Regions from separate parts of the Mesorhizobium sp. M0768 genome, predicted to be linked through region 1. Evidence: riboswitches for the same ligand, from Rfam matches in the RefSeq annotation. Region 1 holds a riboswitch; each other region holds the start of a gene.
What was found. A riboswitch is a leader RNA that binds a small molecule or an ion and turns the genes downstream of it on or off. The one in region 1 is predicted to bind thiamine pyrophosphate.

Region 1 (4,634 bases):
AGCCCTGCGAGGTAGGCCTTCCGGTCATCGACTCTGACGACTGTCCAGGGGTAACCGCCTGAAGCCAGCATCGCGTTCATGAGGAACCGCGCCATCCGTCCGTTGCCGTCCGGATAGGGGTGCACATAGCCCACAAGCCAATGCCCCAGCACGGCACGCACGGAGGCCTCCTTCTCCGCCTCCAGCAGGTCGAACAGCTCATTCATACCATCGGCCACCGCTCCGGTACGCGGCGGCACGTGCTGCGAGCCGCGCAGGTACACAGGGTGATTGCGATATCCCGCAAGCGCGCTGGCTTTGAGGATGCCGGCGGTCACTGACGGCGCGAACAGCTCCCGGTACCACTCCCGGTGAGTGTCCCGCGTCAACGCGCCGGCTGGCTTGCCGTTGATGATCGCGGCAACAGAGTCTTTGACCTTCTGGAATGCGAGGTAGTAGCCACGCGCGGCAAGCGCATCCCGGTTCTTGCGGTCCTCTTCATCAATCTCCGGATTCCAGCTCCCCTCGCGCACCCGGTCGATGAGTTCCGGGGTGACGCTGTACCCTTCTATCGACAGCGAATGGTAGGCGTCGCTTTCGTAGATATCCTCGACGAACTTCATATAGGCGTCTTTGTCGGACGGCAGTCCGGGTGCCTTCGGGAATATCTCGATGATGGCTTCGCGCTGCGATTGCCAGATCGCGCGCAGGCGGGCGACCAACGGCGGTACGCCCGCCGCAATGGTTGTCACTCCAATTTGTCCCGCGAACGGATCGGATTCGCGCACGTCATAGCCGGCGGCTTTGAAGGCGGCCACGATTTCATCGGCAAAGGAGTCGCGTCCTACGCGACGGAAGGCCCCCGCAAGCCGTCCCGCCACGGCGGAATGGCCGCCATCAAGCAGCAGGGCCAGAACGGTTGATACGTCGCGCACCGACGCCATGGCGATCTGCATCTCGATAGGGGCGCGCTGGAAGAACGCTTCCGGCACCCGGGTAAGGGCGGCCTCGACAGTGAACACGCGCTGGCCGTTTTTCTCTGTCAGTTCGGCCGGCATCTCCTTGACCTTGAGGTCATAGAGCGAAGTGCCGAACAGCAGGTCGATTTTGTTATTCGTGCCTTTGGGGGTGTTCACCACCACCTGAGGCGGAATAGTGGGCGCTTCCGCGTGCAGAAGCAGCGACTGCTCCGGTGACAGGAACCAGTCCTTGCCGAACCGATCATTGCAGTAAAGGGAGCAGAACTCCCAGAAGCTCGCGTACCAGGGGGTGGTGTCTTGCTGCTGTGCCTGCGGGCCGGTCGACATGAGCCAGCCTTTGATAACATCGCGCAGGAACCCGTTCTGCAGCAGCCGCTCCCGGTGGACGCGGGTCAGCTCATCTGATTTGAATATGCGCCGCCCACCCTCCTGCAGCTCTTTGAGGACGGCCAGTGATACAGCGAGTTTTTCATGGGGCTTGGCCATGGCCGTGCCTTTGCAACTTTTTTAGAGCTGTGCGATTACAAGTATATAGTGCTGATAGGCGACAAGTCAATGATGCTGTGGAGTTGCAAGTTTTTTAAGTCGTGCGATAACAAGTTTTTTATGCGATAATCGGCAAGTGCGATCGTTTCCGTAGCCGCGCGAAGGATCGTTACCCGGATGGGCCGAGACCCAGCTCCCTCTTCTCGGACGAATTCCGGCGTGACGAAATCGGGAATGGCTGCGCCGAAGCTTTCGCCGTCGCGCTGCAGCTTGCCTCGAAGGATCTCGCGGCCGAGGTTCTCGCGGATGGCGACGAATTCCATTTCGGGGGTGATGATGCCGGTGCGCGCATACGCAAGCTGGGTCACTGCCTTGCCCGACCTGGCCCTGAGCGGCCGGTTGCGCACGGGAAATTCCGGCGTCAGGCGTTCGCCCGCTGCGAATCCATTATCTTCCGGCCGGACATGGCGGCCTTCATAGGCCTCGACATCGCCGCGCGCCAAGATCCACTCGTGGCGAAGCCGGGCAAAGCCCTTGTCGATGCTGGTTTCGACAGTCGGGTCGGTATAGGGGCCGGACGGATCGTAGACGGTGACGGGCGGTTCGCCGGCCGTCGGGTGGACGGAGATTTCGCGCATCGGCACTTTGATGTGCGGATAGAGGACGCCGGACCTATGGATTTTCCGTGAGGCAGGCAGCGGTCCCGTCGAGACGGCGGGGCTGAGGGCATTCATGTTGAGGCTCCTTTGCTCGTTGCATTGGAAACCCAGTTCTGTGCCGGGAGGATGAAAAGTCGCTTCTGTCGACCTGCCGAAACAGCACCTCGGGCGTAAACTCCCGCAAAGCGCTTGCACCGTCCCTACGCCAGTATGAACTGGATCAGGTTCAACGGGTCACTGCGCCGCGAAAGCCAGCAGTATCTCAGCCCCTTGCCGGGACTCCCCTGGTGAATGCCTCAAATTGAGCGGGCCGGAACTATCTCGTCAAGCGCATTCGGCCCGCGCCGGTGATCGTCGGGCGATCGTCTCGGCCAGGCGCAAGATCGGATGGAGCGTCGCCTGAGAATCGTCTGTTCCTCGATCAGCCTCGCTTATGCTCTGGAGCTTGTTCTCTCGCGCCCGAATTTCCGCGGGGATGGCTGAACGGAGGCGATCCATTTGCGATTTTCAAGTGCGTCGGGCCGCACCCCCACAATCGCTCAACAAGTCGAACACGTCCTGACCCGACTGGGCCTTCAAGTTCGGACCTGAAACCTGGCCGGGTACTGCTGGATGGCAGGGTCCGTCAAGCGGGCGGAAGGGATGAGGAAATGAAAGAGCTGCAGATCAAAACACAGCGATGAATATCGCCTGCGCGATCATCCGGACCAGATCTGATATGAAACATCGTCCGGCCCCGAGATCGAGGCTCCAATCTCGTGAGGTTCCATGCGACGTTCTCTTGGAGTGTTGCGGGATTGGTCCGCTCAACCGGATCTCGGAGCTCAACCCTTTCATCCGTTAGAATGAGCGTTCGAAACGCAGGATTCCGCCGACACTGCTCTTCTTGTTGGCGTTGGTCCAATTCACGTTGGAAGCGTCCAGCTTGCCGACGGCGAAGTTACCGTATCGGCCATAGTCGAGTTCCGCCGTAACTGTGAGATCTGGAAGAAACGCATAAGCGACGTTTGCAGCGACACCATGGTTCTTGAGCTGATCACCGGAGAGCTGAAGCTTGAACGAAGTTGTCTCGTTGAGCTCGTAAGCGGCGCCAGCCCAGAAAGCCCAGTTCCCGCCCCAAATCTTATAGAAGCCGCGACCATGAGCGTCGATCGCGTTCGTGGAGTCGTCGTTCAGCTTGCCCCTGGAACCGTAGCCGAACATTCCGAACAGCAACAGTTTGTTGGTGACATTGATGTCGACACGGACCTTGGCGGCCACCGATTCGTAGTTGCTATCGTAAGCGGCAACGCCGGTGATCGCGCCCCAGCCATGTGTGTATTTCAAGCCGCCGACTACGTGCGGAGCGTAGCTGTCGATTGTGCCGACCACGCCCGAGCCTTCTTCGAGCGAAACCACGGCCGAAAAGCCGTTCCCGACGTCGAAGTAATACTGAACCACATTGGTATCGAAAGGGCCGTACGGAACCGGCGTCTGGTTGAGTACGTCACCCGCGCCGCCAATAAACATGTCGAAGGCCGACCAGTCCTTACCAACTCGGAGGCCACCAAGCTGAATCCAGGCGAAATTCAAAGTGCTGTCTCCGTTGAAGGCATAGGGCCGAGAACTGTCCGAAACCGAAGCGCCGCGGTTGCCGAAGTTCATGCGGGTTTCGGTGTAGGTCTTCAACGTGCCGAGTTCGGTCTCCTGGCCGGTCCAAGTTTTCAATGTGAAGCGCGTGTTGTTTTGCCATGTGCCCTGATCCTCACCAGTCCTCACATCCGAGGTTCTTGCGTGATCAACCAATCCGACATGGCCCAAGCCGACGTCGTAACGGACATAGCCGCCGATGCGCACGCAGGTCTCAGTGCCTGAAATGTAGACGTAGCCCGAGCCGTAGACGTCGCAGACTTTAACGTACTCAGTCGGGTCAGGCTCGGCAACGGCGGTCACGGCGCGAGCGTCGGAAACGGCAATCAGTGCCGCAGTTGAGCCGAGGAGGAGGCTCCTAATGTTCATTGTTGATCTCCGTTCAAAGAGTAAAAGGAATGGACGTCAGTGATGAACTATTGCTAAGGAAACAGTCGATAACGATGCGCATTGAGTTGAATTTGAGCAGTTTTGATGCGCTCGTCACGCCAGATATTCATCAGAAATTGAGAATATGATTGGGTGTTATTGTTACAAATATGCGATTGTTATTACAAATATAATAATCGCCGAAACGACGCCATCCAACATTTCTGTACAAATCATCCCCGTCATCTCCGCTAGTTGTGGGCGGGCCGTCACAAAGGCTTCTACTGCAAATGACGTGCCATCCTGACCACGCAGCTGCGGCTTGAAGCTCAAGTGTGCCGGCGGACCTTGGTTCGCTCTTCCTTCCTTTTTGCCTTGCGGATCAACCCAAGCACGAACGGCAAACGTTTCCGCTACGGTTCGTCTGTTCGCTTCGCGACAGTTTCGTTCAATCGCGACAGCTTTGTTTGCTGTGAGCCCCGACGTTCAGACATCATGCGGCGGCACCGCTCGGTACGACGCCGTCATTTTG
Region 2 (4,634 bases), on a different contig from region 1:
CGCCCAGCGTGCCGGCAAAATAGCCGGCGCGGCCATAGAGCGCCAAGACACCGAGTGCGGCAACAATGGCCGGCAGCGCCAGTGGCACGGCGAAAAGCTGGAGGATGAAGCCTCGCCCGAAAAAACGCGGATGCCGCGACAGGGCGCGCGCGACGAACAGCGCCGGTGCAACGGAGAGCAGGGTCGACAGCAGAGCCTGCCAGAGCGTGAAACGGACGACGCGCAAGAGATAGGAATCGAAAGCGGAGGCGGCGCCGGACAGGTCGCGTGTGGCTTCGACGACGAGCCCGGCGAATGCACCGCCGATCAGCAGCGCGATGGCGGCGAGCGCGACGATGCCGGCAGTGACGCGGGGATCGGCCGGATGACGCGTAGGCATGTCGCGCTACCCGACACTACGACAGGCGTAGATCGAAGGAAATACCTGGCAAAGGCCGAGCCCACCCCTCTCTGGCCTGCCGGCCATCTCCCCCTCAAGGGGGGAGATTGCGCACTCAGCCGCCTTCGCCAATCTCACAAGTGGCAGGACGAGGAGAGGCGACAAAGCTGCCGATCTCCCCCTTGAGGGCAGGGCTATCGCATTTGGATTCTTACGAAGTTGGACCCCCACCCTAACCCTCCCCACAAGGGGGAGGGAACGCTGCCGCATGCCCTTACTTCCCCTTTTGGCGCCGAAAGGCAGACAATTTGCCGAGGTCAGTGCCAACGGAAGTCTCCCTCCCCCTTGTGGGGAGGGGTTAGGGGTGGGGGTACGTCGTAGAGCGAAAGCCTCGGCGTTCCATCTGCGATAGCCGTGCCCTTGAGGGGGAGATGGCCGGCAGGCCGGAGGGGGGTGGCTTGGCGCAAACATCCGACGAGGCTTGAGCCCTACCTGCTCATCGCCGCAAGCCACTCATCGACCCAGGCCTTGCGGTTGGCCGCGACGTCTTCCGGGCTGAACAGCAAGGTCTTGGTCGGCTTGACCAGCTTGTCGAACGCCGGGTTGAGCGGCTTGTCGGTTTTGCCGGCCGGGAACATCCAGTTGGTTTCGGGAATGACATCCTGGAATTTCGGTCCGGTCATGAAGGCAATGAACTTTTCCGCCAGCGGGTTCTTCGCGCCCTTGGTGGTGATCCCCGCAACCTCGATCTGCAGATATTCGCCCTCCTCGAAGGACGCCGCCTGGTAGCGCTCGGTGTTTTCGGCGACCATGTGGTAGGCCGGCGAGGTGGTGTAGGACAGCACCATCGGCGCCTCGCCCTTGGTGAACAGGCCGTAGGCCTCGCTCCAGCCCGGCGTTACCGTCAGCACCTTCGCCTTGAGTTTGGCCCAGGCTTCCGGCGCCTTGTCGCCATAGACCGACTTGACCCACAGCAGCAGGCCAAGGCCCGGCGTCGAGGTGCGCGGATCCTGGATGACGATCTTCTCTCCGGCATCGCCCTCGACCAATTCCCTGAGGCTCTTCGGCGGGCTCTTCAGTTTTTCGGTGTCGTAGACGACGGCGAAATAGCCATAGTCGAACGGCACGAAAATATCGTCGCTCCAGCCGCCCGGTACATTGACGCCCGAGACGGCGCCGTGCGGCGAAAACAGGCCGGTTGCCTTGGCGTCGGCGGTTAAGTTGGTATCGAGGCCAAGTACGATATCGGCCTTGGTCGCGGCGCCTTCCAGCTTCACACGGTTGAGCAGCGCCACGCCGTCGGCGACCGAGACGAATTCGACGACGCAACTGCATTCGGCCTCGAAGGCCTTCTTCACTGCCGGTCCCGGACCCCAATCGGCGGTGAAGCTTTCATAGGTATAGACCGTCAGTCTATCCTGTGCCGATGCCTGCCCTGGCAGGGCGAGCGCGGATGCCGCAACCAGGACAATTGAGACAAGAGAGTGGAAAAAACTGCGCATCGGCGCCTCCTTCGTTCGCGTTGAAAGGAATTGAGGCGTCGGGCTGTCCGAAACGTCTAATCCCTCCGCCGGTACAAACCGGATCAGGTTCAGCGGGTTGGCAGTCTTGCCTCTCAGCCGGTCCGCGAAGATCGCGTCCGGCACCCCGTTAGAGCGTTGCGACACATAGGCCCGGCCGAAGTGCTGCGCAAGCGGAAGTTTGCCGGACATCCAAAGCCCAGCCTTCCGTTTCGTCTGCCGTTTCATCTTCCGTTTCCGGGGCAGGGCTGGTAAGGGCCACGAGATATGAGCACATTCACCATCCTGCTTGGCGGCGATCTCATCCGCACGCCGCTGCTCGACCGCCAGGTCGAAGGCTCGCGCGTCATCGCCGCCGACGCCGGCATCGGCCATGCCCGTATGCTGGGCCTGAGGCCGGAACTCTGGGTCGGCGATTTCGATTCGGTGCCTGCCGAGTTGCCGGAGGATCTGGCCGCCGTGCCACGGCAGGTGTTTCCTGCCGAAAAAGACAAGACCGACGGTGAACTCGCTATCGCCGCCGCGCTCGAACGCGGTGCGACCAGCCTTGTGCTCGCAGGCGCCTTCGGCGGCAAACGTACCGACCACATCTTCCTGCATCTGGCGCTGAGCGTCCGGCTGGCGGAAGGCGGGACGGAAGTGCTTTTGACCAGCGGCGCACAGGAAGGCATTCCCTTGCTGCCGGGAAAGACTGGCTTCGACTATGCCGACGGCACGCTGTTTTCGGTGCTCGGCTTCTCCGATCTCGCCGGCCTGAGCGTCACCGGCGCCAAATGGCCGCTCGACCATGTCGAGGTTGCGTTCGGCTCGTCGCTGACCATTTCCAACGAGGTCAATGGCCGGCTCGAAATCGCGCTGGCCAGCGGCCGCGCGCTGCTGCTCGCGCATCCCTACCCTCTTCCGGAAAGCTGAGCCCAGAAAGCTGATATGGCGCCGCCACTTCTCAATCTCGACGGGATAAAGCTGACCTTTGGCGGCACGCCGTTGCTCGACGGTGCCGCCCTGACGGCCTCGGCTGGCGACAAGATCGCCCTGGTCGGCCGCAACGGCTCTGGTAAGTCGACGCTCCTCAAGATCGCCGCCGGGCTGATCGAACCGCAGGATGGCGAAGTCTTCCGCCAGCCCTCGGCAACCGTGCGCTACTTGCCGCAAATGCCCGACATGGACGGTTTTGCGACCGTCCGCGCCTATGTCGAGGCGGGGCTCGGGCCCGCCGACGATCCCTACCGCGCCACCTATCTGATGGAGCATCTCGGCCTGACCGGCGAGGAACGGCCGAACGACCTTTCCGGCGGCGAGGCGCGGCGCGCCGCCCTCGCCCGCGTCATGGCGCCGGAGCCCGACATTCTCCTCCTCGATGAGCCGACCAATCATCTTGACCTTTCGGTCATCGAATGGCTGGAGGAGGAGCTTGCCCGCACCTCCTCGGCACTGGTCGTCATCTCGCATGACCGCCGTTTTCTCGAGCGCGTGTCACGCGCCACAATCTGGCTCGACCGCGGCCAGACCCGCCGTCTCGACAAGGGCTTTGGCTATTTCGAGGAATGGCGCGACACGGTGCTGGAGGAGGAAGAGCGCGAGCAGCACAAGCTCGGTCGCCAGATCGTGCGCGAGGAGCACTGGCTGCGCTATGGCGTGACAGCGCGGCGCAAGCGCAACATGCGCCGGCTCGGTGAGTTGCAGACCATGCGCCAGCGCTTTCGTGGTCATCGCGGCGCCGAGGGTGCGGCGACGATGACAGCCAGCGACGCCGCCGAATCCGGCAAGCTGGTGATCGAAGCCAAGAACATCGAGAAGACCTTTGGCGATCTGACCGTGGTCAAGGGATTCTCGACCCGAATCCAGCGCGGCGATCGCGTCGGTCTGGTCGGGCCGAACGGCGCCGGCAAGACGACGCTGTTGAAGATGCTGACCGGCGAATTGAAGCCGGACGCGGGCACGGTGCGGCTCGGCACAAATCTGGAGATCGCCACGCTCGACCAGAAGCGCGAAGCCGTCGACCCGCAGGAGACATTGGCGCAGTATCTCACCGACGGGCGCGGCGAGAACCTCGTCATCAATGGCGAGCAGCGCCACGTCGTCTCTTACATGAAAGACTTCCTGTTCAAGCCGGAACAGGCGCGCACGCCGGTGCGCGAGCTTTCGGGCGGCGAGCGGGCGCGGCTGATCCTCGCCCGCGTTTTGGCGCGGCCGGCAAACCTGCTTGTGCTCGACGAGCCGACCAACGACCTCGACATGGAGACGCTGGAGCTGCTGCAGGAATTGGTCGCCGGCTTTGCCGGCACGGTGATCCTGGTCAGCCACGATCGCGATTTCCTCGACCGCACCGTGACCAGCATCATCGCGCCGGATGGTGACGGCCGCTGGATCGAATATGCCGGCGGCTATTCCGACATGCTGGCGCAGCGCGGCGGCACCAGGCTGGACGACCGCAAGGCGCGACCAAAGGCCGAGACGGGCGACGCGACGGCGGCAAGCAGGAACGAAGCGGCCGCAACGAAGGGCCCGGCCAAGAAACTGTCGTTCAAGCAGAAATTCGCGCTGGAAACCTTACCCAAGAAGATCGAGGCGGTGTCGGCCTCGATCTCGCGGCTGGAGAACAACATCGCCGATCCGGCCTATTACGAGCGCGACCCGGCCTCGTTCCAGAAGACGATTGCCGCGCTCGACAAGGAGCGCGTCACACTGGCAGCGCTCGAGGAGGAATGGCTGGAACTGGAAATGCTGCGCGAGGA
Region 3 (4,634 bases), on a different contig from region 1:
TTCAACGATCTCGGCCTCGCCAAAGGCCGGATGGAGGGCATAGGCGGTACCCAGAAGCTCCATCATGGAGCGCGCCGTGACCGGTCTGGCGGACCGGCTTTCAATCATCGTCGCACCGATCATGAACTGGGCGTCGGCACGCGGTACCGCATAGAGCGGAAAGCGCGGATGCAGCAACCGGACCGGGCGCGACAGCGAGAAGTCTGGCGTGTTTAGGATCAGCATTTCGCCGCGAACGCCGCGAAGCCTGTCATCGGCGGCTGCCATTCCCGTGCAATCGATCTGACGATCGAAACCGGAAACATGCCGGGCGTCGGTGCCGAAGTGGAATTTGACACCCATGGCTGCGAGCTTGTCATGAAGTGCTGCCATCGCCTGGCGCGGATCGAGATGGCCCTCATCGGGAAAGAGCAATCCGCGGCGAAAGCGGCCGGCTAAGTCGGGCTCCAGGAGCGCAATTTCGTCTTCGTCGACACGCCGATGGCCCGACGTGCGGCTGGCGAGGCGGTCGAGCTCGCCGGCATCGCGCGGGGCGGCCACGACAAGTGTTCCGCCCCGTGTCACCTGACCCGGCAGCACCGCATCCCACCAGTCGGCAGCGTCACGTCCAAGGTCCAGCACCGGCTGCTCGGCGCTTTCACGCTCGCACCATGGCGCCAGCATGCCGCCGGCGAACCACGACGCATTGCCTCCAAGGCCATGCCGGATCTCGGCGACCGTGACCGTCGCGCCGCGGGCGGCGAGTTCGAAGGCGACGGTGAGGCCGGCGACGCCGGCCCCCTTTATCAGCACCTTCATGACGGCTTACCTGGCTGAGGCGTGAGCGGTGCGCCGGTCTCGTCCGCTGGCACGTAGAGATCGCCGCCCTCGCGGTATTTCGCCGCCATCGCCGCCATGCCCTCTTTCTGTGCCTCGGCGCGGATGTCGTGAGAGATACGCATCGAGCAGAATTTCGGTCCGCACATCGAGCAGAAATGCGCCAGCTTGTGCGCCTCCTTGGGCAAGGTCTGGTCGTGGAAGGACCGTGCGGTTTCGGGGTCGAGCGACAGGTTGAACTGGTCCTCCCAGCGGAACTCGAAGCGCGCGCGGGAAAGGGCGTCATCCCTGACTTTCGCCGCCGGGTGGCCCTTCGCCAGGTCGGCCGCGTGCGCTGCGATCTTGTAGGTGATCACGCCGGTCTTGACGTCATCGCGGTCGGGAAGGCCGAGATGCTCCTTGGGCGTGACGTAGCAGAGCATGGCCGTTCCGAACCAGCCGATCATCGCCGCGCCGATGCCGGAAGTGATGTGGTCGTAGCCCGGCGCGATGTCGGTCGTCAGCGGTCCAAGCGTATAGAACGGCGCCTCGCCACAGACGGCGAGCTGCTTGTCCATGTTCGCCTTGATCTTGTGCATCGGCACGTGGCCGGGCCCCTCGATCATCACCTGGCAATCTTTCGCCCAGGCGATCTGCGTCAGCTCGCCGAGCGTTTCCAGCTCGGCGAATTGCGCCGCGTCGTTGGCATCGGCAATCGAGCCGGGACGAAGGCCGTCGCCGAGCGAGAAGGAGACGTCATAAGCGCGGCAGATGTCGCAGATCTCCGCAAAGTGCTCGTAGAGGAAGCTTTCCCGGTGATGGTGCAGGCACCATTTTGCCATGATCGAGCCGCCGCGCGAGACGATACCCGTGACCCGGTTAACGGTCAGCGGGATGTAATGCAGCCGCACGCCGGCGTGGATGGTGAAATAGTCGACGCCCTGTTCGGCCTGTTCGATCAGCGTGTCGCGGTAAACCTCCCAGGTAAGATCCTCGGCAATGCCGCCGACTTTCTCGAGCGCCTGGTAGAGCGGCACCGTGCCGATCGGCACCGGCGAGTTGCGGACGATCCATTCGCGGATGTTGTGGATGTTGCGGCCGGTCGACAGATCCATCACCGTGTCGGCGCCCCAGCGGATCGCCCACACCATCTTTTCGACCTCTTCAGCCATCGACGATGTGACGGCGGAGTTACCGATATTGGCGTTGATCTTGACCAGGAAATTGCGGCCGATGATCATCGGTTCGCTCTCGGGATGATTGATGTTGGCGGGAATGATCGCGCGTCCGCGCGCCACCTCGTGGCGGACGAATTCAGGCGTGACGAAGTCGGGGATCGCCGCGCCGAAGGCCTCGCCGTCGCGCTCAAGCTTGCCGTGCAGGATCTCGCGACCAAGGTTCTCGCGGATGGCGACGAACTCCATTTCGGGCGTGATGATGCCAGCGCGCGCATAGGCAAGCTGTGTCACCGCCTTGCCGGTCTGGGCCCGGAGTGGCCGGTTGCGGACTGGAAATTCCGGTGTTAGGCGCTCGCCTGCCGCAAACCCATTGTCTTCTGGCCGGACGTGGCGGCCGTCATAGGCTTCGACATCGCCGCGCGCGGTGACCCATTCATGGCGAAGCCGTGCAAGGCCGTTTTCGATGCTGGTTTCGACAGTCGGGTCGGTATAGGGGCCGGACGGATCGTAAGCGGTCACCGGCGGCTCGCCTGCCGTCGGATGGACGGAGATTTCGCGCATCGGCACCCTGAGCTGCGGGTGGATGGTACCGGATTTGTGGATTTTGCGTGAGGCAGGCAGCGGTCCCGTCGAGACGGCGGGGGTGAGGGCATTCATCTTGAGGCTCCTTTGCTCGTTGCATTGGAGACCCAGTTCTGTGCCGGAAGGATGAAAAGACGCTTCTGTCGACCTGCCGAAACAGGACCTCGGGCGTAAACTCCCGCAAAGCGCTTGCACCGTCCCTACGCCAGTATGAACTGGATCAGGTTCAACGGGTCACTGCGCCGCGAAAGCCAGCAGTATCTCAGCCCCTTGCCGGGACTCCCCTGGTGAATGCGTGAGGTTGGACGGGACCGCTCCGGTTTGTCAAGCGCGTTCTGGCCGCGGCTGATCGGCGGCCGGTCAGACCGTGCGGAAAAAATCGTGCATGTCTCGGCGACAAGTCAAGCGTCGGAGATGAAGGCAGGGACAAGGGAATCGCAAACCGTCGGACTAAAAATCGATCCTGATGATCACACCTTCAATGGGCACCAAAGGTTTGCGCGTAGATCGCCTCGATTCTTCCTGCCTCGTCACTGGTCAGCGCGGCGAATTCCTTCTCGCGCGCGCGGTTCGATAGATGGCCATCATTCTGGTGAAGAAAACGGAAGAGCAGATCGGTCAACCGCTCGGGCATGTCGATAAAGGCGTCCACCTGCTGCCGGAACTGATCGTAGCGCTGCAGAAATGCGGTTTCCTCGGGAAGGTCCCGTTCGATCGTCCGCTGAACGCAAGCATAGAGGAATTCGGCGTGCGGGGTTGCATCGAAGAACCGGTAGAAATCACCGGTGTCATTCAGCACCCGGACGTTGAATTGCGGCGTCGGTTCCCATTCCACCAACGGCAGAAGGCGCTGCGAATAGCTCTCGAGCACGCCCCTGTACTCGTTGATCTGGTCCAGGATCGCGGCCGAGACGGGAAAGACCACTCCCGGCGGATTGAAGCCGCGCATGGCAAGGACGTGGTGGATTAGGTAGCGGTGAATGCGGCCGTTTCCGTCCTCGAACGGGTGAATATAGACAAAGCCGAAGGCGAGGATTGCGGCGGCTACGACTGCATCAAGCTTTTGCGCGGGGCCCTGATCGAACGCCGCCATTCCATCGATTAGCCGCGGCAGGTCCTCGGGCCGAGCGCTGATGTGATCGGGCAAGGGCGTACCGTTGTCTCGATCATGCTCACCGACGAAACCTCCTTCTTTTCGGAAGCCAAGTCTTACGAAACGAGCGTCACCAAGTACAATTCTTTGCAGACGCAGCAGCTCATCGCGATCGATCGGCCAGCGGCCGGCTTCGCCGATGGCGCGGCCCCAGCGCTGGATGCGATCTTGCGGCGGGTGCTCGCCCTCGATCGCATAGCTTGATCGCGAGTCTTTGAGCAAAAGAAAGGCGGCGGTCCGAGCAAGGAGGTCGCGCGGCACGTCCGCTACGATTGCCTCCGCGCGCCGCGGTAGTTCAAGGCCGATGAATTTTTCGAGAATCTTGGTGCGGAACACCAGAGGGCAGAACTCACGCGTGCCGGGGAGATTGTCCCTTACGCGATAGCGCGAAGCGGTCTTGTCGGGTCCGGGCCACTGCAGCTCGGGATCGACAACCGGAATGTATCGTCCGGCCTCCGCGTCCGGCAGATCGATACGCGCGTCCCTCAGCCATTCATATAAAAACCAGATGCGGCGGGCATAACTGCCGGTCGGGCTTTCACGGACCAGCGCCTCGATCGGCGCGGGACCGGTCACTTGGAACAGCCGCTTGAGGACGGCAAGGTCCAGTCCCTCGTACTTGAGCGCAAAGGTCAGGTGGCCTTCGAGGGTAGGATTTGGGGCATGGCGGGGGGTCATGATCCGCCAGCCATCCCGTTCGGTAATGCGATGATGCTCGCCAGTGGCGAACAACCTACGGGGCAAGGGCGCGGCGAGCCTGTAGGCTCCGATCAGGGCGCTGTACCCGGCCGGGGTCGCCGTTTCAGGAAGGCGGATTTCCTGAAAAACGGTAACAGGACCTGAAAATTGGTGCTGTTGCACCGCAGGCATGAAACGCGAATCCTTCCATTGAATTTTGGTTTAGTCGGCAAAACCTATGAAAAATG

Region 2: it holds a riboswitch for thiamine pyrophosphate, as region 1 does, so the genes downstream of both, thiB (thiamine ABC transporter substrate binding subunit) here and NKI08_RS25760 (phosphomethylpyrimidine synthase ThiC) in region 1, are expected to answer to the same signal.
Region 3: it holds a riboswitch for thiamine pyrophosphate, as region 1 does, so the genes downstream of both, thiC (phosphomethylpyrimidine synthase ThiC) here and NKI08_RS25760 (phosphomethylpyrimidine synthase ThiC) in region 1, are expected to answer to the same signal.

What each region holds. Positions count from the first base shown of each region.
Region 1 covers NZ_JAMYPD010000025.1:16,020-20,653, reverse strand. The annotation lists gene NKI08_RS25765 (Fic family protein) at 1-1,445, opposite strand, end outside; partial or broken gene NKI08_RS25760 (phosphomethylpyrimidine synthase ThiC) at 1,622-2,179, opposite strand; TPP riboswitch at 2,284-2,400, opposite strand; gene NKI08_RS25755 (porin) at 2,945-4,102, opposite strand.
Region 2 covers NZ_JAMYPD010000004.1:323,274-327,907, forward strand. The annotation lists gene thiP (thiamine/thiamine pyrophosphate ABC transporter permease) at 1-379, opposite strand, end outside; gene thiB (thiamine ABC transporter substrate binding subunit) at 868-1,881, opposite strand; TPP riboswitch at 1,925-2,039, opposite strand; gene NKI08_RS08260 (thiamine diphosphokinase) at 2,167-2,811, shown strand; gene NKI08_RS08265 (ABC-F family ATP-binding cassette domain-containing protein) at 2,827-4,634, shown strand, end outside.
Region 3 covers NZ_JAMYPD010000015.1:21,781-26,414, reverse strand. The annotation lists gene thiO (glycine oxidase ThiO) at 1-798, opposite strand, end outside; gene thiC (phosphomethylpyrimidine synthase ThiC) at 795-2,630, opposite strand; TPP riboswitch at 2,735-2,851, opposite strand; gene NKI08_RS19385 (Fic family protein) at 3,034-4,578, opposite strand.